DNA from 4 places in the Vibrio sp. 1402 genome. Region 3 is predicted to be linked to each of the others. Evidence: predicted binding sites of a transcription regulator. Region 3 holds the regulator's gene; each other region holds the start of a gene.

Region 1 (6,001 bases), on a different contig from region 3:
TAGCTCTATGTTTTGGAATAAGACTCTAGGGTTCTAGAGTCTTATTCCTGCCTTTTAGTAAAAATCATCCCTATCTTTAAACGTATTTAAGCTAATCACATCCGCGTTTTGAGTCGGTGCCGGTTCCCCTTCTAGTGCTGCTTTGAACTTCACGACCTGTTTTTGCAACTCGTTCATCAATACCACATTGGTGTGATGAGGGTTTTTACACGTGCTGATGACTCTATCAATGTGGCTTTGTTGAGCCCACAATCTTTCTTTCATATTTTCTGATGCGTTCTCGATCATCTCTTTCGCCATCTCATGACGAAATTGCTCAAAAGCTTCGGGATCTCGCTCTGCCATTCGAACCATCTCATCGAATGGAGGAAGAGTTTGGGATGAGGTATGACGTAGAGTAGACATCGATGCTCTCCAAATCCTTATGGAAATTGCCTTTAGTTACTAAAAGCCTATACCACTAGAAAGAGGAGAGAGGATGAATTCTTCAGCCGTCTCACTTATAAGAGAAGCTTTCAAGCCTGAGATTGAATAAGTGCGGCATGTCGATGTTTGGCTGTGGTGGTTACTGCAGTTGTTGGATGCGGTAAACGCAGCGTCTTTGGCCGCTAATGATGTGTTCGGTACGCTCTACTTTGGTGTCACGTCCAAGTAAAGACTGAAAGACACTTAATTCTGACTGGCACAAGCTTGGGCAGCGAGTTGCGGCTTTACAAATCGGACAGTGATTTTCGATCAAGATGAATCCGTTCTCATCTTTCTCGAGCTCTGCCATATAGCCTTCTTGCTCTCTTAACGTGACGAGTGTTTCTAGTTTGCTTTGCAGAGAGTCGCATTGCTCAAGATGCTGACGATAACTTTGTAACGTGAGTTTTTCCCTTTCTGATGTGACTTTTTCCAGTCCATCTTTGCCAAAGATATGTTCGACAGCTTCTATAAACTGAATGGTCAACTCTCCGTGACGGTCAGCAAATTGCTCATGACCTTTTTGAGTGAGAGACCAATGACGAGCAGGGCGACCAACTTTTACTTTTACGTCATGGATAGAAAGAATGCCATCATCTTCTAAACTTTGCAGGTGCTGACGAGCCCCCATGGTTGTCATACCTAGCTCAGAGGAGAGTTGTTTTGCAGTGACGGAACCATCACGCTTAACGATTTGCAATATCCTATCTACGGTCTTCATATACACACCATTTATACGTCAGTAGATATTATGCTCGATAGGGTTAGTAAAGAAAAGTGTTGACTTAATTTGAGTGTGGATTGTAGGTGCTATGTTTATGCGAACCAATATATACACTCTGAACAGTGAGAAACGAGGTGATTCAGAATCTATTGTCCGATTACGCGGAAAGAAAGGCTCAAACTCAGACTGAGCGAGAGCCTCGAGAAATGCTTAAAGAATAATATCGCGTACTTCTGGATCTTTACGATCTAAGTAATGAGTCGATTTGATGCGGCGAATAGTTCGGCATCGACCGCGCACGAGCAGCGTTTCTGTGGTCGCTATATTGCCTTGACGAGAGATACCTTCCAGCAAGTCACCTTTAGTGATGCCTGTAGCTGAAAATACCACATTGTCGCTACGAGCCATGTCTTCCATTTTAAGGACAACATTCGCTTTTACGCCCATTTCATCGCAGCGTTTTAGTTCATCTGCGCCGTAAATGTGGTTTTCTTCACTATCGCCTTTTACTTCGTGACGAGGAAGTAAGCGACCGTGCATGTCACCGTCTAGCGCTCGAATTACCGCTGCTGATACAACCCCTTCTGGCGCACCGCCAATACAGTACATCATGTCCACTTCACTGTCTGGCATACAAGTTAGAATAGAGGCAGCGACGTCACCATCAGGCACCGCAAAAACACGTACGCCCATTGCTTGCATTTCTGCAATAACGTCATCGTGGCGAGGTTTCGCAAGGGTAATAACGACTAGGGTATCAAGTGGCTTGTTCAGGGCTTTTGCTACGTTCTCTAGGTTTTCTTTTAACGGCTTTTCTAAGTCAATTACGCCTTTTGCACCAGGGCCAACAACCAGTTTTTCCATGTACATATCTGGCGCTTTAAGAAAGCTGCCTTTCTCACCTGCGGCAAGTACGGCTAGTGCGTTCGATTGTCCCATTGCCGTCATACGCGTTCCTTCAATCGGGTCGACTGCAATATCTACTTCATCACCACCAATACCCACTTGCTCACCAATGTACAGCATTGGCGCATCATCGATTTCACCCTCACCAATGACAATTTCACCACTGATATCTGTTTTGTTCAGTAGCGTGCGCATAACTTCAACAGCTGCGCCATCGGCTGCGTTTTTATCGCCACGGCCAAGCCATTTGTAACCAGCCAGAGCTGCACCTTCAGTCACACGGGAAAATGCCATTGCTAAATCGCGTTTCATGATGTCTCCAAGTAAGCAAGAGGGAAGAAGAATTTGCGCGGCGATTCTATCACAAGGTCGAGTAAACGTTTGCCTTTTTGCGAGGCTTTTACTTTATCTAACTTGAATTTGATCAATACTTAGGGCGATTTTCAGCGTAGCGGGACGCAAAATCCTTGCTCAAAAATGCTTCGGCGACAAGAAAAGTCAGCGTTTAGTGAGATTGCGCTGATTTTTTGACCGAATGATGCAAAATATCGAATATAGTGAGTGTTTCTCATCGCGACGCTGAGTAGAATGAACCTTATATAGGTTAGGTGTGCATCAATCTCGCACATCGTCCCAACGGAATAACATAGGTAGGCCAAGATGTCTTTTGAAGTACTAGAACAACTAGAATCTAAAATTCAAACTGCAGTTGACACAATCACTCTTCTTCAGATGGAAGTCGAAGAGCTGAAAGAAGATAAAGCTAAACTTGCGGAAGAAGCGAACGAGCTTCGCTCTCAACGTGAAGAGCTAGAGCAAAAAGCACAACAAGCACAGCAAGAGCACGCACAATGGCAAGAGCGCATTCGTGCACTACTTGGCAAAATGGACGAAGTGGAATAATTCGGCTTCTTCATTCCAAATTAAAAACACCCGCGTTAAGCGGGTGTTTGTGTTTTAGGGAAGTAGAAAATGTTAAGACAAGGCTAGGCGCTAAGAGCTAAGAGCTAAGAGCTAAGAGCCAAGAGAAGACCCTATAACTTAGGCGCCTAAGACTCGTTATGCTTCTTCATCCAACTCTAAATCAATATTCAATGGTTCTGGCGACAGGATAATTCCGGTGCTATCAGCGTAAATGTAATCTTCTGGAAGGAAGCTAACGCCGCCAAAGTTGACTGGTATATCCAATTCGCCAATACCCTGGCTGGTCGCTCCAACAGGAATAGAGGCGAGGGCTTGAATGCCTAAGTTCATATCTTCAAGTTCATCTACTTCACGAACACAGCCGTAAACGACAATGCCTTCCCACTCGTTTTCTTCCGCAATGGTTGCGATTTCTGCATCGATAAGGGCTTTACGTAGGGAACCGCCACCGTCAATTAACAAAACGCGACCAAGTCCATCTTGCTCTAATGTCTCGCGGATCAACGAATTATCTTCAAAACACTTGATGGTGGTGATTTGCCCGGCAAATGAAGCGCGACCGCCAAAGTTACTGAACATTGGTTCAACCACATCTACCTGATCGAGGTAGATATCACAGAGTGCTGAGGTATTGTATTCCATAGCGTACCTTTCTAAACAGAAATTGGTTGTCTTTGAGTATATCTAGGCATTAAGTCAATGCAATGACAATCCTTTTTTAACTTACTAGAGTTTGAGCTACCACAATTGTTGCAAACAAAACGTTGGTGACTAGAGAGCATTTCACGATGACTGGCATCATTGGTGCTATCTGAGCGGGCTTTTGTGTATGCCAAACTGCTTTACCATGATCGGCCACGAAATAAATACTAAGTAAAAATGGCAAGCTAATCCAAACGGGTTTGTCTTGAATTAACAAGTAAGCCGCAAAGGCAAGGATAGCTCCGCCAAGTAAGATAAAGTGGTACTGCTTGGCTTTACGTTGACCTAAGCGTACCGCCACCGTGCGTTTACCACACTCTCGGTCGTTCTCTATATCACGCATATTGTTGATGTTGAGTACTGCAACAGCGAGTAAACCGCAGCCTAAAGCAGGTAAGAATAGCGTGGTGTCTACGTGACCGGTATGCAAGAAGTAGGTACCTGATACGCCGAGTAAACCAAAAAACAAGAACACTGATATATCGCCAAGCCCCACGTAACCGTATGGTTTGCTACCCATGGTATAAGCAATGGCTGCGAGAATGGCCAAAATTCCCAGCCCGATAAAAGTAACAATGCTTTCCAGTGAACTTAGTGAATAGAAAACTAACACCAAGCCTGAAATAGCGGTCAGAACGATGTTAAAGATAATCGCTTGTTTCATCTGTTTAGCACTTACCGCGCCTGACTGCATCGCTCGTAATGGGCCGAGGCGTTTGTCGTTATCTGTACCTTGAACGGCATCGCCATAGTCGTTTGCCAGGTTGGACAGAATTTGCAGCAATGTCGCGGTTACGAAAGCCATGATGGCAATCGTCAGTGAGAAATGACCCGCCGAGTAGGCGAGCACGCTACCTGTTAAGATAGAGACCAAAGCCAGAGGTAATGTTTTTGGACGAGCGGCTTCAAGCCAGATCTGTAGAGATTGTTTCATGGAAATTTCGTGCTAGTAACCAATGTGCCCAGTATAAGCACAAAGAGGCAGATACGCTATTGACCTAAAACAACTCAACTAGAAGTCAAAGGGTGATTCAGAATCTATCATCCGGTTGTGCAGTGGTGAAGGTGAGTGGGAAAGAAAGGCGTCTGCTGTTAGCAGATTCTTAGTCTCGCTTGAGCTCGCTAGAATGACGAGATCTTTTGATTTAGGTGTTGTCAAAGTCATTCTGAACAGCCAGGAACGAGGTGATTCAGAATCGATCATCCGATTGTGCGGTGATTAAGGTGAGCGAGGAAAAATAGGCGTCTGTTGTTACCAGATTCTTAGTCTCGCTTGAGCTCGCTAGAATGACCAGGTCTTTTGATTTAGATGTTGTCAAAGTCACCGTCATTCTGAGCAACGAGGAACGAGGTGATTCAGAATCTATCGTCCCAATAGTGCCGTGGTTAAGGTGAGTTGGAAAGAATAGGCGTCTGCTGTTAGCAGATTCTTAGTCTCGCTTAAGCTCGCTAGAATGACGAGAGCTTTTGATCTAGATGTTGTCTAAGTCACCGTCATTCTGAACAGCGAGGAACGAGTGTGATTCAGAATCTATCATCCGATTGTGAAGTGTTACGGTGAGAGAGAAAGAATAGGCGTCTGCTGTTACTAGATTCTTAGTCTCGCTTGAGCTCGCTAGAATGACGAGATCCTTTGATTTAGATGTTGTCTAAGTCACCGCCATTCTAAACAAAAAGCCCAGAAACAAGGTTCTGGGCTTTGGTAAAATAGATTGCGTTTAAAGAATAAAGCGGCTTAGATCTTCATCTTCAATTGTGTCGCCTAGGCGCGCTTTCACGTAAGCGGAATCAATAACGAATTTAGCGCCAGATTGCTCCGCTGCGTCGTAAGAGATTTCATCCATCAAGCGTTCCATTACGGTGTGTAAGCGACGAGCACCGATGTTTTCGGTGCTTTCGTTGACCGTCCATGCCGCTTCCGCGATTTGCGTGATGCCGTCTTCTGTGAATTCGATGTCCACATCTTCCGTTTTCATCAACGCAACGTACTGCTCTGTTAGAGAGGCTTTTGGTTCTGTCAGAATGCGTTTGAAGTCGTTGCTGCTTAGTGCTTCTAGCTCAACACGAATTGGTAGACGGCCTTGCAATTCTGGGATCAAGTCAGATGGTTTTGCCACTTGGAATGCACCAGATGCAACAAACAGAATGTGGTCTGTTTTTACCATGCCGTGCTTGGTTGATACCGTGCTGCCTTCAATCAATGGAAGTAGGTCGCGCTGAACACCTTCGCGTGAAACGTCTGGGCCTGAGCTCTCGCCGCGTTTACAGATCTTGTCGATC
Region 2 (6,001 bases), 220 kb from region 3:
CTACTCAAACACAAGTAATCATTTGGACTCGTGTTACAACCTCAGCGAGCTACGCAGATGTAAGCTGGCAAGTTTCATCTAACGAAAATTTTACTGATATCGTGCAAAGTGGCACTTTTGCCACAGACACGAGCCGAGATTTCACGGTAAAAGTTGATGTTCAAAACCTCAACGCAAATTCTCGCTACTACTATCGATTCATGGTTGGAGATGTCACTAGCGAAGTCGGGCAAACTCAAACATTACCAGAGGGTGGTGTAGAAAAGGCATCCATGGCCGTTGTTTCTTGCGCAAACTATCCTGCTGGTTATTTCCATGTGTATCGAGAGATCTTAAATCAACATGAGCAAGACCCGTTTGATGTGGTACTTCATCTCGGTGATTACATTTATGAGTATGGGGCTGGTGGCTACGCTAGTGAAGATGCTGAGGCACTAGGGCGAGAACCAAGCAAAGGCACTGAATGCATTACCTTAGATGATTACCGAAAACGGTATGCGCAATATCGCCAAGATGCTGATCTGCAAGCGTTACATGCGAGCCTACCAATGATTGCAGTCTGGGATGACCATGAGCTTGCAAATGATAGTTGGAAAAATGGTGCGGAAAACCATCAAGAAGAGGAAGGCAGTTTTAATGATCGTCGTGCAGCTGCGGCTGCCGCGTGGACAGAATGGTTGCCCGTTCGTGAAAACACTTTCTCAAACATGCTGATTTACCGTCAGTTTTCGTTTGGAAGTTTAGTCAATTTGATGATGCTCGACACGCGACTTGTGGGGCGTGATAAACCGTTGGATTATTTCTCGCTCAGCTCACCAACGATGGAAGCGATTGGCGGTTTAGTTGCTCAGTCGCGCAGTCAAGACCGAGAGCTGTTAGGCGGTGACCAACTCGCTTGGCTGATGGATGCGTTCAGTACGCACGACGCAACTTGGAATGTGCTAGGGCAACAAGTGTTAATGTCTCGTATGGAGTTGCCAAGTTCGGTTATGACCGCGATGTTTCAATTGTTTACTGCCACTGAAGAACAAAAAACAGAGGCGTTATTAGCGGTAAACTCTGCGATTACGGGTTATCTCTCTGACCCAAGTTTAGATACCATTGCTTTGCCATATAACCTAGATGCATGGGATGGTTACTACGTTGAGCGAGAGAAAGTTTATCAACTGGCCAAAGCCAGCAGTGGTAACTTTGTCTGCTTGGCAGGAGATACGCACAACGCATGGGCAAGTGAGCTTAAAGACATATCTAAGCATCCTATCGGGGTAGAGTTTGCGACTAGCTCTGTGAGTTCCCCTGGGTTAGAGGCCTACCTCGCGTTAGACCCTGTTGCGATCGCTCAAATGGAATACACGCTGCCGCACTTAGTGTCAGAATTACAGTGGGCAGACATCAAACAGCGTGGCTTTATGCGCGTTACTTTTACGCCCGACAAGGCAGAGTCGACCTGGTATTTCGTATCAACGATTAAAGACAAAACATATCAGGTGACGACTAAGTCAGCCTTTACAACAGATGGCACTACGTTAAACATCAGCTAAACTGAACCTAATATGAAAAAAGTCCGCAAGCTAGTGCGGACTTTTTATTGGAAAGCGTTTAGCAATCTAGCGACAGTGCTAGTCAATCAATCCGTATTCTTTGCTCAGAACTTCGATGATTTCCGCTTTCGGATTCTCACTCAAATGAATCGGCTTGCCTGTAATCTTCTCGGCAATACCAATGTAGGTGCTCGAAATCGCCATCAAAGATTCGACGGGTAAAGCATTATCACGAGCGAGTGCTTCACGCTCTGGCATACGTTCTTTGTTTAGCAAGATATCTGGGTCAGGGAAGTGGTTAAGTAGGAACTGGCGGAAACCTTCTTTTGAGTTCTCTACGATGTGACCTGCTTGGTACTCTTTAGCATCCCATATACGAGACGAGTCTGGTGTACCCACTTCATCCATGTAAATCAGCTTTTCATTGCCAGCAGCATCATGAACATAACCAAATTCGAATTTGGTATCGACAAAGATTTGGTCGATTTCTTCTAACGCTTGGCTGATAACGTTAAAGCCTTCTTTCAGCAATTTTTCGTAGAGTGCGATATCGTCAGCGCTTGAGAAGTTAAATGCTTCGTAGTTGTCTACGATGTTTTGACGAGTAATATTTACGTCATCCGCTTCTGGCACACCGGGAATGCCTTTTAGAATGCCTTTTGTGGATGGGGTCATTAGCAACTCTGGCAGTGCTTTGTCTTTTCCTAACCCTTCAGGAAGTTGGATTCCACAAAACTCGCGCTCGCCATTTGCGTAAGCGCGCCACATCGAACCCGTGATGTATTTGCGGCAGATGGCTTCGATTTTTACCGGTTTGGCTTTTTGTACAATCCAAACAAAAGGGTGAGGAATGTCTAGAATATGGCTATCTGCTAAGCCATTTTCTTTGAACAGTTTGAACCAGTGATTAGAAATCGCATTAAGCGCAGCCCCTTTACCCGGGACACCATTAAGACCACCTTCAGCATGCCAAATACAATCGAATGCAGAGATTCGGTCGCTAATCACCATGATAGCCAAAGGCGCATCTGGAGCGACATCGTATCCTTTTTCTTTGATCAGTCGGGCGCTGTCTTCTTCAGTTAACCAGTAAACTGAACGAACTTTTCCACTATGAACGGGTTTATGGGTGCGAATTGGCAGGTCGTCATTGACGGCAAGTACTTGATTAGCAAGGCTCATTGCGACATTCCTATCATCTTAATCAAACGTCAGAAAGAGAAGATATTCAGCAAAATGTGGGCGCTGAATAAATCGAATGTGGGCATCATACCAGAACTATTTTAACTCGCCAGAGAAAAAGCAAACGTTTGCTTGTTTTCTTTAATACAAAAAAATGCCCCCTTAAAAAGGAGGCGAGATGCAGGATGGATAACGTCGAACTTATTAGTGGTACTTATTAACTCTGCCTTCGACGAAAAAGACTTCACACTGATAGCGCTGCGCCATGTCGCGCAACATAGATTGATTCATAAGTGCAATTTTATTTGATGCAACAACAGCACTGGCATTGCCTGATCGGATGGCTTTGATCACGATCTCGACTTCTGAAAGCTGTTGAGAGGGCTTCATTTGAATAACGTTTTTACAGCAAATATTAGAAGCAGTGAGTTGTTCAAAGTCTGGACGAGGGCAGTCTGCTGTAAACAAAATCCATTGTTTCTGCTGCGATAAAACAGCCAGCTTAGATAGAAGCTGATCCGAAACGGCCATGGGCTTAGTTGCTTGTGCCAATACGTTGTAACGAGAGTATGTATGAGATTGACTTTGTAACTGCATCTTACTGTTCCTTTATACATGCTGTATGTGTATACAGTAGTTTGTTTTGGTGACCTGATCAACCAGTTTCTCAAAAGTTATTTGCGGTTTTTTGAGAAGGAAATAAAAGGATTTGATTCTAAGTAATTGAATTTATGTGGTTGTTTTTCATTTTTGATATGTCTAACATCAATTTAAAAATGTGAGGTGAGTAGAAAACTGGACGAGAGACATACAGGGGTTTACTACTGTATATACAGGTGTTTTTCACGGACAATGGTTTGTATACAGTGGGAGAGGGCTGATAACCGATGCGACGTGCTATGTAAGATAGGAGGGAATACGAGATAGAGATTGGAAATAGGGCTTGGCCGATCAAAAAAGCGCCTTAAAAGGCGCCTTTGAAAATCAGTTCCGTTGATTCCGTCTTGCTTAGCTCGCTCGTTGCAAGCGTTCGCGCATTTGTAATTCGCCTTGGTTAAATAGGCGCACGTCGATTTTCGCCATATCGTAGCAAGCTTTACATGAGTAGTGGTGCTTGCCATCTAAATAATCGTGACGAGTTACAAGGCTAGGTTTTTTACACCAATCACAGGTGCCTTCTTCAGTGAACATTGATTTTCTCCCCACCTAGATTAATTTGAGTCGTTAGGTGTTATTTTGCGCCGGGCATTATGGCATAAAAGCGCGACTTAAGTTAAATGTCTGTTAATTTGTTTGAGAGGGAGATCGATTGCGGCGCTTGATTATATAGGTCTAAAAGCATGCTAGCCAAAGTATTCTGACCTATTTTTACTGTTTTGTAACATTTTGTGAGACGAGCTTAAAGGCATGATTGAGTCGCTTCATTTCTTCTTCACTGCCTCTTGTGTCAGGATGATAAAGCTTTGATAGCTGTCTATAGCGTAGCTTGATTGCTTGTAAATCAGGGATGTGTTGTGGTGTGTAGCCAAACATAGCACACGCGACGCTTAGCTTATGGTTCTCTGCCTGGGTTTTGGATTTCTTAAATTCTTTGAATACTTTCTCTAGCTGGCGTTTCAGTTGCTTGTTCGTAAACTCTAGCTCTTTTATTTTTTTCGCCATTCGTTGATTTTGGCTTTCCTCTTTGGCTTCAAGCGCTTTTCTATTCTGCTTAAGTTTCTTGATTACGAGAAAACTTAAGCCGCTGATGATGAGTATCGCCGCTAGCCAGATCAGCCATAAAAACTGCGAGTGTTCTACTTTGGGGTTTGCAACTGTGCTTTTCTCTTCCTGTGCTTGCTCAGCCTTTTTATCGAGCGACTTTATTTGCGAGACTTGTTTAGCTCGCAGTTGGTTGAAGCGCTGCTCTAACAGTTGATTATAAGCTTGTTCTGCTGCTGGATTATGCTGAGAAGCCATTTGATACAAGGCTTCAGTCAATTGAGAAGTTGTGACCTTATCTGGATTGCGCTGAATAAAATCGGCGAGAAGAAAGCCACGATCGGTTGGGTCATTGAGTGCGATAGAGGTTAGCCAATATAACGCTTGTGTTTCATTTTTTTCGCCATTTATCCCTTTAGCAAAGTCGTTCGCGAGCTGTTTTTGTGCAGGGAGGTAACCTTGGTTGGCGGATTGCTCTAGCCAGTAGCGCGTTTCTGGTGAGGCTTCAGCTTCGTTTGATGCCAATAATTGTTGTGCGTACTCGTATTGTTCGATGGGGTCATTTGGAGCTTGAGAGGCAAGTGAGTAGCCAGAAAAGCTGAGGCTAAATAAGCAGAGTAGGGCAGACGTTTTGACAGACATTAATATGTCAGGCCTAACGATAATGGTTAGGCCTGCTCCGGTAATTTTTTATTATTACCGTTATGGTGCAACCAAATTACTTCAGTGGCAAGATCTGGATTTCAACACGACGGTTGCACGCACGACCTTCAGAAGTTTGGTTTGAGCAAATTGGGTTACGTTCGCCGTAGCCGCGTGCAATTGCACGACCAGGTGCAACGTTTTGAGATACTAGGAATTGACGTACGGACTCTGCACGGCGCTCTGACAACGTTTGGTTGTATGACTCACTACCTGTGCTATCCGTGTAACCGTCAATAACGAGACTGGTATCTGGGTACTCAACTAGGATGCGAGCAACACCGCGTAGAGTGTTATGGATACTAGCATCAAGCTGGTAAGAGCTTGAAGAGAAGCCGATACCGTTTTCCATACGCAGTAAAAGCTGATTTTCACCAACACGCTGAACTTGTACGCCAGAGTTTAGCAAAGCGCGACGTAATTCCGCTTCTTGTTGGTCAAAGTAGTAACCAACGCCAGCGCCAGTCGCTCCGCCTGCGGCTGCACCAATGAGTGCATGCTGACGACGTTCTTTAGCATCATCACCCGTTGCTAGGCCGATTGCTGCGCCAGCGATCGCACCAATAAGCGCGCCTTGCGTGGTGGAGTTAGTTTCGTATTCACCCGTTGTTGCATTTTGGCGTTGAGTGGCTTGACAGCCAGTAAGAGCTAGCACTAGAGCTAGTGCAATAGGCATCTTTTTCAAGGGAAAATCTCCGTATAAAACTGAGGCGAAACCATGCCTCATAATGGGATGCGAATTATGAATAAACAAGCATTGATATTTGTTATGAGAAAGTAAGATTGATAAGAGTTTCTGTAAGAAAATTCCTATCAATACTGCCAAAGCTCTCAAAGTAAGCCCCATCGACATCGAAGTCATTGCTGCTTATGTG
Region 3 (6,001 bases):
CGTTGTTCTATTCTCTTTTGTTGGCATTTTTCTTGTTGCCTTCCAACCTGTTTCAACCAAGCTTCTTATGCCGTTAGAGCGAGAGCATAAAGCCTTTTTGCCAGTTTCTGGCACCATCGACTACGTGATGGTTTTAGGGAATGGTCATGTTATCGATGACGAAATTCCACCCACCTCGCAGTTAAGCCGTGCAGCATTAATGCGCTTAACTGAGGGCATTCGTATTTTAAGAATGTATCCAGGCGCGAAATTAATCTTATCCGGCTATGCTGGCGGATCTGAAATTAGCCACGCGCGAATGATGGCGAACGTTGCCCTTGCGTTGGGAGTCGCGAAATCCGATATCATTTTATTAGAAGATGCGAAAGATACGTGGGAAGAGGCGCGTCAAGCGGCTGCATTCGTTCAACAAAAGGAGATTGTGTTAGTCACTTCTGCGAGTCACATGAGCCGTGCATTGTATGAGTTCAACGCAGCAGGCATTAAACCAATCCCAGCCCCGACCAACTTCTTAGCTATTAGCGAAATCAGTCAACCTTGGGATAAATACTCACCTAAAGCGCGTTACTTAGAACAAACAGAGCTTTATTGGCATGAGTACTTGGGCAGTATTTGGCAAAGGTTGCGTGATACTGTCGGCCAAACACCAATGGTTGAAGCAAACTAGTATTATCTTGAAGCCACAAAAAAGGAGAGCCGAAGCTCTCCTTTTTCTTTTTACGATTGAGTTATGTTCCAACTAGTCACCAGCAAACATATAGCCTTCGCCGTGTACCGTTACAAAAATCTGTGGGTTCTTAGGATCGAACTCCATTTTTGCGCGCATACGTCGAATAAGAACATCAATGGTGCGGTCATTCGGCGCATCCACTCGATGGCTGATCATGTTCAAAATACGCTCACGACTTAACACCTGGTTAGGGTAAGACGATAATGCCACCAAAAGTTCATACTCTGCTTTAGTTAGTTTTACTGGCTCACCGTTGCGGCTAAGTGCGCGACGTTGAATGTCGAATGTCCACTCCCCAAAGCGCACAATGTGCTCTTCACTGGTTTCATTCGCTTTCGAGCTGCCACTGCGCGCTGCTGAAATACGCCACAGCAAGTTTTTAACGCGAACTAACAGCTCTCTCAGTTCAAAAGGTTTTGTCACATAATCGTCAGCACCCATTTCTAGGCCTACGATTTTATCAATGCTATCCGTGCGTCCTGTTACTAATATGATACCAATATCCGATTGGCTACGTAACTCACGAGTAAGCATCAGGCCGTCTTCACCAGGCAGGTTAATATCCAGCATGATCAGGTCTACATCGCCCGCTTGCAAAACTTCACGCATTTCTGCGCCACTCTCTGCTTCGCTGACTTGGTAGCCCTCATTTTGGAAATATCCCGCAAGCTTACTACGAGTTACAACATCATCTTCTACGACTAATACGTGATAGCTCATTTACACCACTTTTCTGTCTTCTTATTATCCAAGACGTATTCTATTCATAACTAGTAACATTTCTAGTCATAGATACATTAAAACGCAAGATTTAGCGTTTTTATTGATTCAAAACAAGCTTGCCCATTGCTATTAATAAACGGTCATTTTTGACCATAAAACATAACAATTATAGTTACTGCTATTCATTTTAATTGATTACACTTAGGGGATATCCCTAATTGACTTTGTGATGCATGACTTGAAGCATCATTCAGGAGCCCAAAATGCAAGAAGTGAAAGCTTTTAATGAAAAACGCGCTGAAATTTACTGGTGGTTTTCGAGCTTGTTCGCAAAAGAACTAACAGAGAAAGAATTGGAAGCCTATCACAGTGTTGAAATTCGCAGTTTTCTCGCAGGTTTAGGTGAAAATGAGTCGCTGAAACCAGCTGTTGATAGCCTAGTTGATGCATTGAATCGGTTACAAGATCGTGAAGATGCACAACTAGAGCTTGCAGCTGACTTTTGTGAACTGTTTTTGAAGACAGAAAAATACGGCGCTCTTCCTTACGCATCCATGTACATTGGTGAATCAGGTTTACTGAATGACAAGCCAGCTGAGGAAATGGAAAAGTTGATGGCTGAATTTGGCGTTCAAGTAGACGAAAACCTAAAGGAACCTGCGGATCACTTAGCCGTTGAGCTCGACTTTCTCGGGAACATGATTATCCGCTCAAACGAGCTTGAACAAGAAAAACACATGGAAGAAGCCTTCGTTAAACAAAACGACTTTATCCAGCAACAATTGATGTCTTGGTTACCTCAGTTTTCAGACAAATGTAAAAAATTCGACGAATTTGGATTTTACTCGAGTGTCGCGAAACTATTAGTTGCATTTTGTAAACTAGACAGCGCCTACCTTCTTGGGGAATAATTGCCGCCTATTTTTAGGGAGCCTGCCTATCGGGCTTCCTGTATGCCTGAAAGTGACCAATTGTAAGTAACTTGGGTATAATATTCGTTTGCCTTAACTTAGCGCAAAGACGCTTGGTTATTTAGCAGTCAAAATGTGACTTCAAATACACAAATCTCTTGCTGAAAACATTGCTAGTCAGTCCACATAGGGCTAAAATGTGAGCGCAAACGATTAAATATGATTTATATGTAAACCGCTGAAATATAGCGGTTTTTGTGTTTTCTTAACAGGTTGATGGCAATTTCTCATCAGATAGAAAAAAGATAAAATTCATCGACCGATGCTGCTACGCACCCTTTTGTCGCACTTGGATCAACCGCTGCCGAGACACTTAGCGCCAATTTTAGATTGCTAGGTGTGAAACCATTAGAGCATCAGGTACATCCAATACGACATATTTCAGTAGCTCGATACAGGACACCATTTATGGCCACGATAAAAGACGTTGCTCGCTTAGCCGGCGTTTCCACTACGACAGTTTCGCACGTTATCAATAAAACGCGTTTCGTTGCAGAAGCAACGCAAGAAAAAGTAATGAAAGCCGTTGACGAGCTGAATTACGCGCCAAGTGCCGTTGCACGCAGCCTAAAATGCAACTCAACTCGTACGATTGGCATGTTAGTAACTCAATCAACTAACCTATTTTTCTCAGAAGTGATTGATGGCGTTGAGAGCTACTGTTACCGCCAAGGCTATACTCTGATTTTATGTAACACAGGCGGGATTTACGAAAAACAACGCGATTACATTCGTATGCTGGCTGAAAAGCGCGTTGATGGCATCCTAGTGATGTGTTCTGACTTAACCGAAGAACTAAAAGAGATGCTTGACCGTCATGCGGACATTCCTAAAGTGGTCATGGATTGGGGCCCAGAGAGCTCACAAGCAGACAAGATCATGGATAACTCAGAAGAAGGTGGCTACATTGCAACCAAACATCTGATTGACAATGGTCATACGGATATCGCTTGTCTAAGCGGTCATTTTGAAAAGCTTGCTTGCCAAGAGCGCATTGCAGGTTTCCGTCGCGCAATGAGCGAAGCGAACCTAGCTGTAAATGAAGACTGGATCCTTGAAGGTAACTTTGAATGTGATACGGCCGTATTAGTTGCAGATAAAATTACCGCAATGGACAAGCGCCCGACGGCGGTATTCTGTTTTAACGACACAATGGCTCTAGGCCTAATGAGCCGCTTGCAACAAAACGGGATCAAAATTCCTGAAGATATTTCAGTGATCGGCTACGACAACATCGAGCTTGCGGAATACTTCTCTCCACCGCTAACGACTATCCACCAACCTAAACGTCGTGTTGGTAAAAATGCATTCGAAATTCTACTTGAGCGTATCAAAGATAAAGAACACGAAAAACGAATTTTCGAGATGCAACCTGAGCTTGTAATTCGAAATACTGTGAAGAAAATGAACTAAATTTCACTGTATTTAACCGTGTTAAATAAGCGCTCTACAGGGGCGCTTATTTTTTTGGAAAAATTAAGCATTCTCTAATACTTCACACCACTCTAATAACAATTGACTAACGTTAACTCCCTGTTTTATATAAATGTAATATATATTAAGAACTCCTTTTCAAAGGCCAATTTGCACCTTTCCATATGCAAAATAGAGCATTCAATCTATCATTTTTATTGAACCGAAATCACACTTTTAACGCTAAACCGTGATGTTAATTCAATATAAGAAGTATGCTCATTGTGTCACGCACAGGGCAAACCATTCGAAAGAGTGGGACGCAAAGCCTCCGGCCTGAACCATATTACGATATGGAAGGTAGCGGGGTTACCGATGGCAAGTGTGTAAGCAATGACTTTACTCTGTAATGACATTGTTTTTACGCATGTTTGCTACTCTCTCGGACCTGACTTTTGGTGGCGTAATATTAATTACACCGAGATAACAAAACATGGATAAACCGATACTCAAAGACTCTATGAAGCTATTTGAGGCACTTGGTAATATCAAGTCGCGCTCAATGTTTGGTGGCTTCGGACTATTCGCTGATGAAACAATGTTTGCACTAGTGGTAAACAATCAGCTTCATATCAGAGCAGACCAAAAAACTTCATCTGACTTCGAGAAACAAGGGCTAAAGCCTTACGTTTATAAAAAACGTGGCTTTCCAGTCGTTACAAAGTACTACGCTATTTCCAGCGATTTATGGGAATCAAGCGAACGCTTAATCGAAGTAGCGAATCAATCATTGAAAAAGGCAAAGCTTGAGAAAGAACAGCAAGCAAGTACAAAGCCTAACCGTTTGAAAGATTTGCCTAACTTACGACTGGCTACCGAGCGCATGCTAAAAAAAGCCGGCATCGAATCCGTAGAGAAGCTTGAAGAGGAAGGTGCGCTTAACGCCTATAAAGCGATAAGAGATACGCACTCTGCAACCGTCAACATTGAGTTGCTATGGGCACTAGAAGGTGCTATCAACGGCACTCATTGGAGTGTGGTACCTCAAGCTCGCCGAGATGAGTTGATGAACGGCCTCCAATAAAAGTCGGCCTAAAAACTATCTTGTAAAACCGCAGTCTAATCTGCGGTTTTTTTGTGAAATTTTTTCGGTTTTCCTACTGTCTTATTACATATATCCCAAATTGGAATCAAAATTATGAATAAGAAACTGATATTAGGTCTCATCCTACTAGCGGCTATCGTCTTTTTAGGTATTAACTTTGGCCAGTATTTAACCTTAGAGAATGCAAAAGCCCAACAAGAAGCACTAACTACATACATCGATCAGAATTTTGTATTCTCGGCTGCGATTTACTTTTTTACCTACATTGCAATTACCGCTTTTTCTATCCCAGGAGCGGCAGTAGTCACCTTACTTGGTGCAGCCTTATTTGGTTTTTGGACAAGCTTGCTACTGGTTTCTTTCGCTAGCACTATGGGGGCAACACTGGCCTTCTTGAGCAGCCGATACTTATTGCGTGACTGGGTACAAAACAAATTCGGAAATAAACTCAACGCAATTAATCAAGGTGTCGAAAAAGACGGAGCTTTTTATCTATTTTCCTTGCGTCTAATCCCTGTATTCCCTTTCTTTCTAATCAACTTACTGATGGGCTTAACACCGATGTCTGTAGGTCGATTTTATCTCACTAGCCAAATAGGTATGCTGCCAGGCACAGCCGTATATCTGAATGCAGGTACTCAATTAGCAACAATTGAAAGCCTATCGGGCATTGTTTCACCCGCAGTATTAGCGTCTTTTGCGCTATTGGGACTATTTCCAATCATCACTAAATGGGTTATGAATAAAGTAAGGCCGACACCAAGTCAGCAAAACTCGTAATTGGTGAAGTGGGTATTTTGATGAAAATATTTATCGCTAAAAACCCAGCAGAAGCACACATTGTATGTGAGCTGCTTAAAGTGGAACAAATTTACTGTGAAGTTCGCGGAGAAGGTATTTTCGGCTTAAAAGGAGAACTGCCGTTTGGTGATGATACCGATCCTTATGTGTGGCTTTTTGACACGGCACAAAAGATGAAAGCTGAAGAAATAGTAAAAGCATATCGAAAACAATCCGATAGGCATGAGTATCAAGATTGGCAATGCCCAAAATGTCATG
Region 4 (6,001 bases), on a different contig from region 3:
CTTGCGTAAACCCGAATGTAAACAATTGGTTAGTGTGAAATCTATAATTCTATATTTTCCGCCAAAAGGTACGGCTGGCTTGGTTCTGTCATCGGTGAGTGGGCTGAGTCTAGACCCCATCCCTCCTGCTAAAATTACGGCGAGTGCGTCTTCCATAGTATTCCCTTTCCCTTTTCTGACATGCATCAAAACGGTGCTAACCTGAAGGAGGTGGTATGCAACGCAGAGGTTTTGAAAAGCATGTGCTAATGTGCTTATTAGTGAAAAGTCTACTACAAGAATCGAGCCATAGAATATCTCCTTAAAAATCAAGGAGGTTAAAATTTCACTGTAAGACAACTGCACCATATTAGTGAAGTGCTAAATAACCCGTGCATCAAATTGGCGCAAAATTGTAGAAAGGAGAAGTCAACAAGTATGGATTTACAATGTAAAGTGGCGACAAAACAAGAAGATAAATAGGGTTTTCTAGCTTAATAACTATGGCTAAACAAGGCTTAGGGTTAGCGTCTTAACTCTAAAGGTGTAAAACAGGCGCGTTGATGTAAGGCAGGAGAGCTTTGTATCAACGATTCAAGAGTAGAAGGCCTGAGATAACTCTTTTCACAGTTGTTGAGAGTGAGTGGATAGGTAAGTAGACCACTCACTCAATGAATATGCTCACTTCACTGATAGCGATACGTTATCACTGCACTAAGAGAGACCGACGATATTTCCTTCATCATCAAGATCTAAATTCATAAATGCGGGTTTATCAGGTAAGCCTGGCATCGTCATCACGGTACCAGATAATGCATAAACGAATCCTGCGCCCGCACACAAGCGCAGCTCGCGGATTGGGACGGTAAAACCAGTTGGTGCGCCTTTGACTGCGGAGTCTGTGGTTATCGATAGTGGTGTCTTCGCGATGCAAACCGCTAAGTTGTTAAAGCCTAATTGCTCAAAATGTTTGAGCTGTTCAGTCGCGATAGGAGTCATTTCTATATTGGTTGCTCCATAGCCCGCTTCACATACTGCCATGAGCTTTTCGAGTAATGATTGCTCTTTGTTGTATAACGGACAAAACTCTACAGGCGTGTTACACGCATCAATAACATGTTGAGCTAGTTCCGTTGCGCCTTGTCCGCCTTGCGAAAAAGCGGTGCTGATGGCTACTTTAACTTCGGGATTAAATTGGTGAATTAGATCTTCAAGAGCTTTAAGCTCTTTCACACAATCTTGTGGAAACTGGTTAATGGCAACGACAGCAGGTAAACCGTATTTATGAACGTTATTTATGTGCCATTTTAAATTTTCAAACCCAGCCTCCAATGCTGCTTGGTCCGGATTAAAAATGGAATCTGGAATAGCCATACCTGGCCGTAAATCGTAGTGTCCAGAATTCGCTTTGAGGCCGCGTAATGTTGCTACGATCACTACACAGTCTGGAGCTTTGTTGGCGGCAGCAGCTTTAATGTTACACGCTTTCTCAAATCCCATATCCGAACCAAAACCGGCTTCAGTTACCGTGTAACCTGATAGTTTTAGCGCAATATCGTCCGCGATAATGGATGAATTTCCATGGGCGATGTTTGCAAATGGACCTGCATGGATCAACGTAGGAACACCTTCTAGAGTTTGCATCAGTGTTGGTGCAATCGCCTCTTTTAGTGTTACTGCCATTGCTCCTGCAACTTGTAGATCTTCCGTAGTGACGGGATTTCCGTTCAAATCGTACGCTACGACAATTTTCCCGATACGTTGGCGTAAATCTTTTAAATCTTTGGCTAGTGCAATGATAGCCATTAACTCGGAAGCGGCTGAAATATCGAACCCTTCATCACGCTCGAAACCATTGATGGTTTTTCCCGCATCATTGAGGCCAATTTTGACTTTACGTAGTGTACGATCATTATGGTCCATCACTCGTTTCCAAGTAATATTGGCCGTGTCGATTTTAAGTGCTCTTAACCCGGTGCGTGATTCAAAGGCATCATAACCCTCGCGTTGTTCATGGAACAAGCGAGCGTCAAGAGCGGCTGAAGCAAGGTTGTGCGCCGCTGTCACTGCGTGAATGTCACCAGTAAGGTGTAAGTTTAACTCTTCCATTGGAGCTACTTGAGAGTAACCGCCGCCCGCAGCGCCACCTTTAATACCGAAGACAGGTCCCATCGAAGGCTGCCTTATACATGCAATAACAGATTGATTAAGCTTTGCTAAACCTTGCGCCAGGCCTATCGTCGTAACGGTTTTTCCTTCGCCAAGAGGAGTCGGCGTGATCGCAGTGACGAGTACAAGTTTACCGTCATCATTTGCTTTGAGTCGTTCCAAACATTTTGGGTGGACTTTGGCTTTGTGCTTCCCGTGAGTGTCATACTCTTCGGGTGATAGTCCTACTTTTTCCGCGATAACATCAATAGAAGAAAGTGGTGTGTTTCGGCAAATTTCGATATCTGACTGCATGGAGAATCCCCAAAGTGGCACACAGGTAGCGTTGAAAAACTACCTGAGTTATAACGAGTATTATTGTGAGGCAAAGGTCTGCTTGGTGATGGTACTGTTTCGGTTAGGCTTGTAAAGAGTTTACTGCTTCGTATTGTGCGACATACTAACAAAATCTACTCGTTACAGTGCTAGATAAAAACAAAAAGGCCACCAAATGGTGACCTTGATATATTTTCAGCTTTAAAGCTGTCGTTTTAACGATCCCAATAAGTCTCTTCTAAGCTATCTTCTCGTTCAGGAAGCGCTCGCGATAGGCGAGGAGAGTGCTGCGTCAACACTTCATAGCTTACTCGGTTTGCGTATTTACAGATCTGAGAAAGCGAGGAGTAGGTTAAGCATCGTACTTCGTGCTTTTCTGAGTTAGGCACTTCTTTTTGGTGGAAAGAGTTTGCTGCCATGTCATGCAGTAAGGCTGAAAGGGCTGCATCACCCGCACCGTTAGTGTTCTTAATCTCTAATGGTCCACCAAGGTAAGGGCCGATGTGAGAGTAGACCTTCATTGGGTTTTGACAGTCTTCTTTACGCATCGCACGACTAAACTCGTACTGGTTAAAGGCTTCGAGGGAGCTTTCAAGGATGTCGTGTGTGGTTTCTCGTTTTACTTTCTCGTCGGTGTAACCAGCCATGTACAGACCATTTGGTCCTGCCGTACACAGTACGAGATCAACCCATTCAAGTGCTTTATCAGCAGCAGCTAGCGGCTCTGTTTCACCTGTTAGCGCCGCACCTTCTTCTTCATTCATAGCGACAACAGAAATGTTTTCGCGAATGTATTCTTGCCACCACTGTGCGTTACCTTCGATAACGTACTTTGTCCCTAACGTAAGTACAACAGGGACATCGTGCTTCTTAGCAAAGTCGATCGCTCTTTGTACCGCTTTAGGCATTGGATCTTCTTCTTTACCACGCATTAGGTAAGAAGAAACAACCAGGGCTGATGCTTTCTCAAAGATCTCTTCAGGAATGCTTTCCGGAAGTAGTTGATTCATATGACCTTCGTTGATAGCAAATGTACGCTCACCGTCTTGAGAAATTAGGGTGTAGCAGCGACCAATAGGGCCATCTACCGTTTGTAAATGGTTAAGGTTCATGCGTGAAGACGTACGGCAAAGGTAGCGATAAGCAAAAGAACCGACTTGAATGTTCTTAGACATCACACCGAGCAAAACGGATTTGCTATCGGCTAAAACTGAGTAGTTGTGAAGAGTATTGCCAATCGTGTCACCTGGGTATTGGTGTGTGATCAGGCCTTGCTCAACCAGTTCTTCGTAAAGTGCATCTGCTTTGCTTTCTTCAAGAACGAGCGAATGTCCTTTACTCAGGTTGTATTTCTCTAAAAACGCGTCATCTACACGTGCTTCGATATCTACAATGGTTTGACCGACACCAACAATAGTTGGGCGATATAGCTTAGGTGCCTGTCGGATTTGGTTTACTAATGGATCTCGAGCGTGAGTTGGGAAGTAGTGTTTAGATTTACGCTGACCAGGAAACTTCATGCTTGTTCTTGAGTGAGAAAAAAAAGAGGCGGGATTGTATCACAAAAAAATGAAAATCGTGGCGATTTATTACAAAGAAGTCAGCTCGCTGAAAAAATCAGCGAGCTGAGTAAATAGCAACCAAAGCAGCTGCAATTTATGAGGCTTGTCGTATTGCAATGGGTTGTTTTTTAAACTTGTTGCTCAGCAGCGCCCGGAAAGAGCCTGCTCCGCGCTAACTAAATTTACCCGCGTTACTTTTTCACTTCAGTTGGCTCAACGTAAGCCTTGGTACCCCAAAGTGGGACTGTCGAAAGGCTATGCTTAAAACTACCATCGGTCTCTTTTGTTGTATAAGACAAGTAGAGTAAGGTTTGGTTATCGGCATCATAAATACGGCGAACCTTCATTGTTTTGAAGAAAATGCTTTTTGACTTCTTAAATACAATTTCACCGGACTTACTCTTATCTATTTTTGCAATCATTTCCGGTGTGATTTCGCCAGTCTGACGACATGATATTGAACTATCACTTGGATCTGCTAAGCTGAAATCCGCTTCGATAGAGGCGATGTGACATGTGACACCTGTTACCACCTCGTCTTTCAACTCACCGACTTTGATGTCTTTCAAAGTAAACCAACCGAGCCCCACGTCAGCAACATCGTTATCTGAACAACCAACTAGAGTAGTAGCAAGCAATGCACTTAACAGCATCTTTTTCATTATTTTTGTCCTTAACTAGGAAAGATATTGATGAAATCTATCAGAGGTTTGCACCTAAAACAAAATTTAGCCACGGAAAGGTCTATGTGCGCTAGGTTTGTTGCGGGCTTCATGCTAATGTACTGCTCTAAACGAAGGTATCAAGATGAATGAACAACAGTTAGCCAGTATCGAGCGTAAAAATACATGGCTGTATGATCTGGTCGAAGTTGAATTTCCGACACCAGAGAGTTTGAAAGGGCGCGATGTCTATTTCAAAACGCTAGAAAAAGCAACCTATCAAGTAGTCGACAAAGACACATTACTGGAAAGTGACTCTGAATTTAACCCCGACGATATTTTTCTGGTCGATTTTCATCGACTGACCATTATGTTCTCTATCTTGCAATCTCAGCGCTGGGAACAGCAGTATGATAAAGATATGATCATTGAATATCTGACACAGATTATCCTCACGCCAGATTTTGAATTATATGTTGGTTTTAAATCTGGAGTCCCAATTGGTGCTGCTATTGTTAGCCATCTCGAAGGAAATACACTCATCTCTGATGTTGCTGTTTCTGAATCAAAATACAAAAGCTCGTTTGTGGCTGATCTGGCTAAAAGACTAAGCACCGAGCAAAAACTGTTAGACTCAGTGGTTATCGAAAACTAACTTACACATCAATGTGCATAAAAAGTAAAGCAAGATGACGTTGGGTGATCTTGCTTAGAAAAACTGTAATTGCTCCCTTCTATTTCCATGAAATGCCAAGCTCGTCGTTTCAACAATCCCAAACTCAAATAAGATTAATCCAAACATTCTTAAAATCAGCTTGGGCTTGAGCCTTTAAGACGTCTGGAGATGGCTATGGCAATTACCAATATTAAGTGCGTGATATTTGACTGTGATGGTACGTTGGTCGACAGCGAAAGACTGTGTTGCCAAGCGCTCGTCAATGTATTTAACCAGCATGGGGCTGAGTTAACGATGGAAGAGTGCGTTTCTCACTTTAAAGGAGGAAAGCTCGCTGACATCCTTTTAGATACTAAAGAATTGAAAGATATCAAAGTCCCAATTGATGTTTTAGAGCCGCAATACCGAGAAGAAGTCCAGTCTCTTTTTGTGCGTCACTTACAGCCGATGGATGGCGCAAAACGATTAATTCAGTTTTTGGATTCGCATAATATCGAATATTGTGTGGCGTCTAATGGACCTAAAGATAAAATTGAATACGCTTTGGAGTTAACCGGTTTACTCGATGCTTTCCGAGGGAAAGTGTTCTCGGCATTCGATGCGAATAGTTGGAAGCCTGAGCCCGATTTAATCATGTA

What was found. The regulator PurR, encoded in region 3, represses purine synthesis genes. The targets are predictions, from matches to a motif close to TNANGNAAACGTTTNCNTNA.
Region 1: the regulator PurR is predicted to act here: its motif matches at 2,465-2,484, upstream of glpX (class II fructose-bisphosphatase).
Region 2: the regulator PurR is predicted to act here: its motif matches at 2,840-2,859, upstream of R7044_RS04875 (phosphoribosylaminoimidazolesuccinocarboxamide synthase).
Region 4: the regulator PurR is predicted to act here: its motif matches at 2,509-2,528, upstream of R7044_RS00270 (formate--tetrahydrofolate ligase).

The regions. Positions count from the first base shown of each region.
Region 1 covers NZ_JAWOWE010000003.1:211,246-217,246, forward strand. The annotation lists gene R7044_RS07320 (DUF3135 domain-containing protein) at 55-405, opposite strand; gene R7044_RS07325 (helix-turn-helix transcriptional regulator) at 566-1,186, opposite strand; gene glpX (class II fructose-bisphosphatase) at 1,400-2,407, opposite strand; gene zapB (cell division protein ZapB) at 2,756-2,998, shown strand; gene rraA (ribonuclease E activity regulator RraA) at 3,155-3,661, opposite strand; gene R7044_RS07345 (1,4-dihydroxy-2-naphthoate polyprenyltransferase) at 3,738-4,655, opposite strand; gene hslU (HslU--HslV peptidase ATPase subunit) at 5,440-6,001, opposite strand, start outside.
Region 2 covers NZ_JAWOWE010000002.1:317,413-323,413, forward strand. The annotation lists gene R7044_RS04870 (alkaline phosphatase D family protein) at 1-1,541, shown strand, start outside; gene R7044_RS04875 (phosphoribosylaminoimidazolesuccinocarboxamide synthase) at 1,620-2,723, opposite strand; gene R7044_RS04880 (SulA-like leucine-rich domain-containing protein) at 2,928-3,320, opposite strand; gene R7044_RS04885 (hypothetical protein) at 3,732-3,914, opposite strand; gene R7044_RS04890 (molecular chaperone DnaJ) at 4,092-5,066, opposite strand; gene R7044_RS04895 (OmpA family protein) at 5,143-5,802, opposite strand.
Region 3 covers NZ_JAWOWE010000002.1:93,935-99,935, reverse strand. The annotation lists gene elyC (envelope biogenesis factor ElyC) at 1-667, shown strand, start outside; gene torR (two-component system response regulator TorR) at 740-1,450, opposite strand; gene torD (molecular chaperone TorD) at 1,717-2,364, shown strand; gene purR (HTH-type transcriptional repressor PurR) at 2,833-3,837, shown strand; cyclic di-GMP riboswitch class I at 4,125-4,214, shown strand; gene R7044_RS03885 (TfoX/Sxy family DNA transformation protein) at 4,331-4,921, shown strand; gene R7044_RS03880 (TVP38/TMEM64 family protein) at 5,036-5,722, shown strand; gene R7044_RS03875 (DUF2007 domain-containing protein) at 5,743-6,001, shown strand, end outside.
Region 4 covers NZ_JAWOWE010000001.1:56,180-62,180, reverse strand. The annotation lists gene glgC (glucose-1-phosphate adenylyltransferase) at 1-156, opposite strand, end outside; gene R7044_RS00270 (formate--tetrahydrofolate ligase) at 694-2,442, opposite strand; gene R7044_RS00265 (inosine/guanosine kinase) at 2,679-3,983, opposite strand; gene R7044_RS00260 (CreA family protein) at 4,217-4,687, opposite strand; gene R7044_RS00255 (hypothetical protein) at 4,833-5,342, shown strand; gene R7044_RS00250 (HAD-IA family hydrolase) at 5,538-6,001, shown strand, end outside.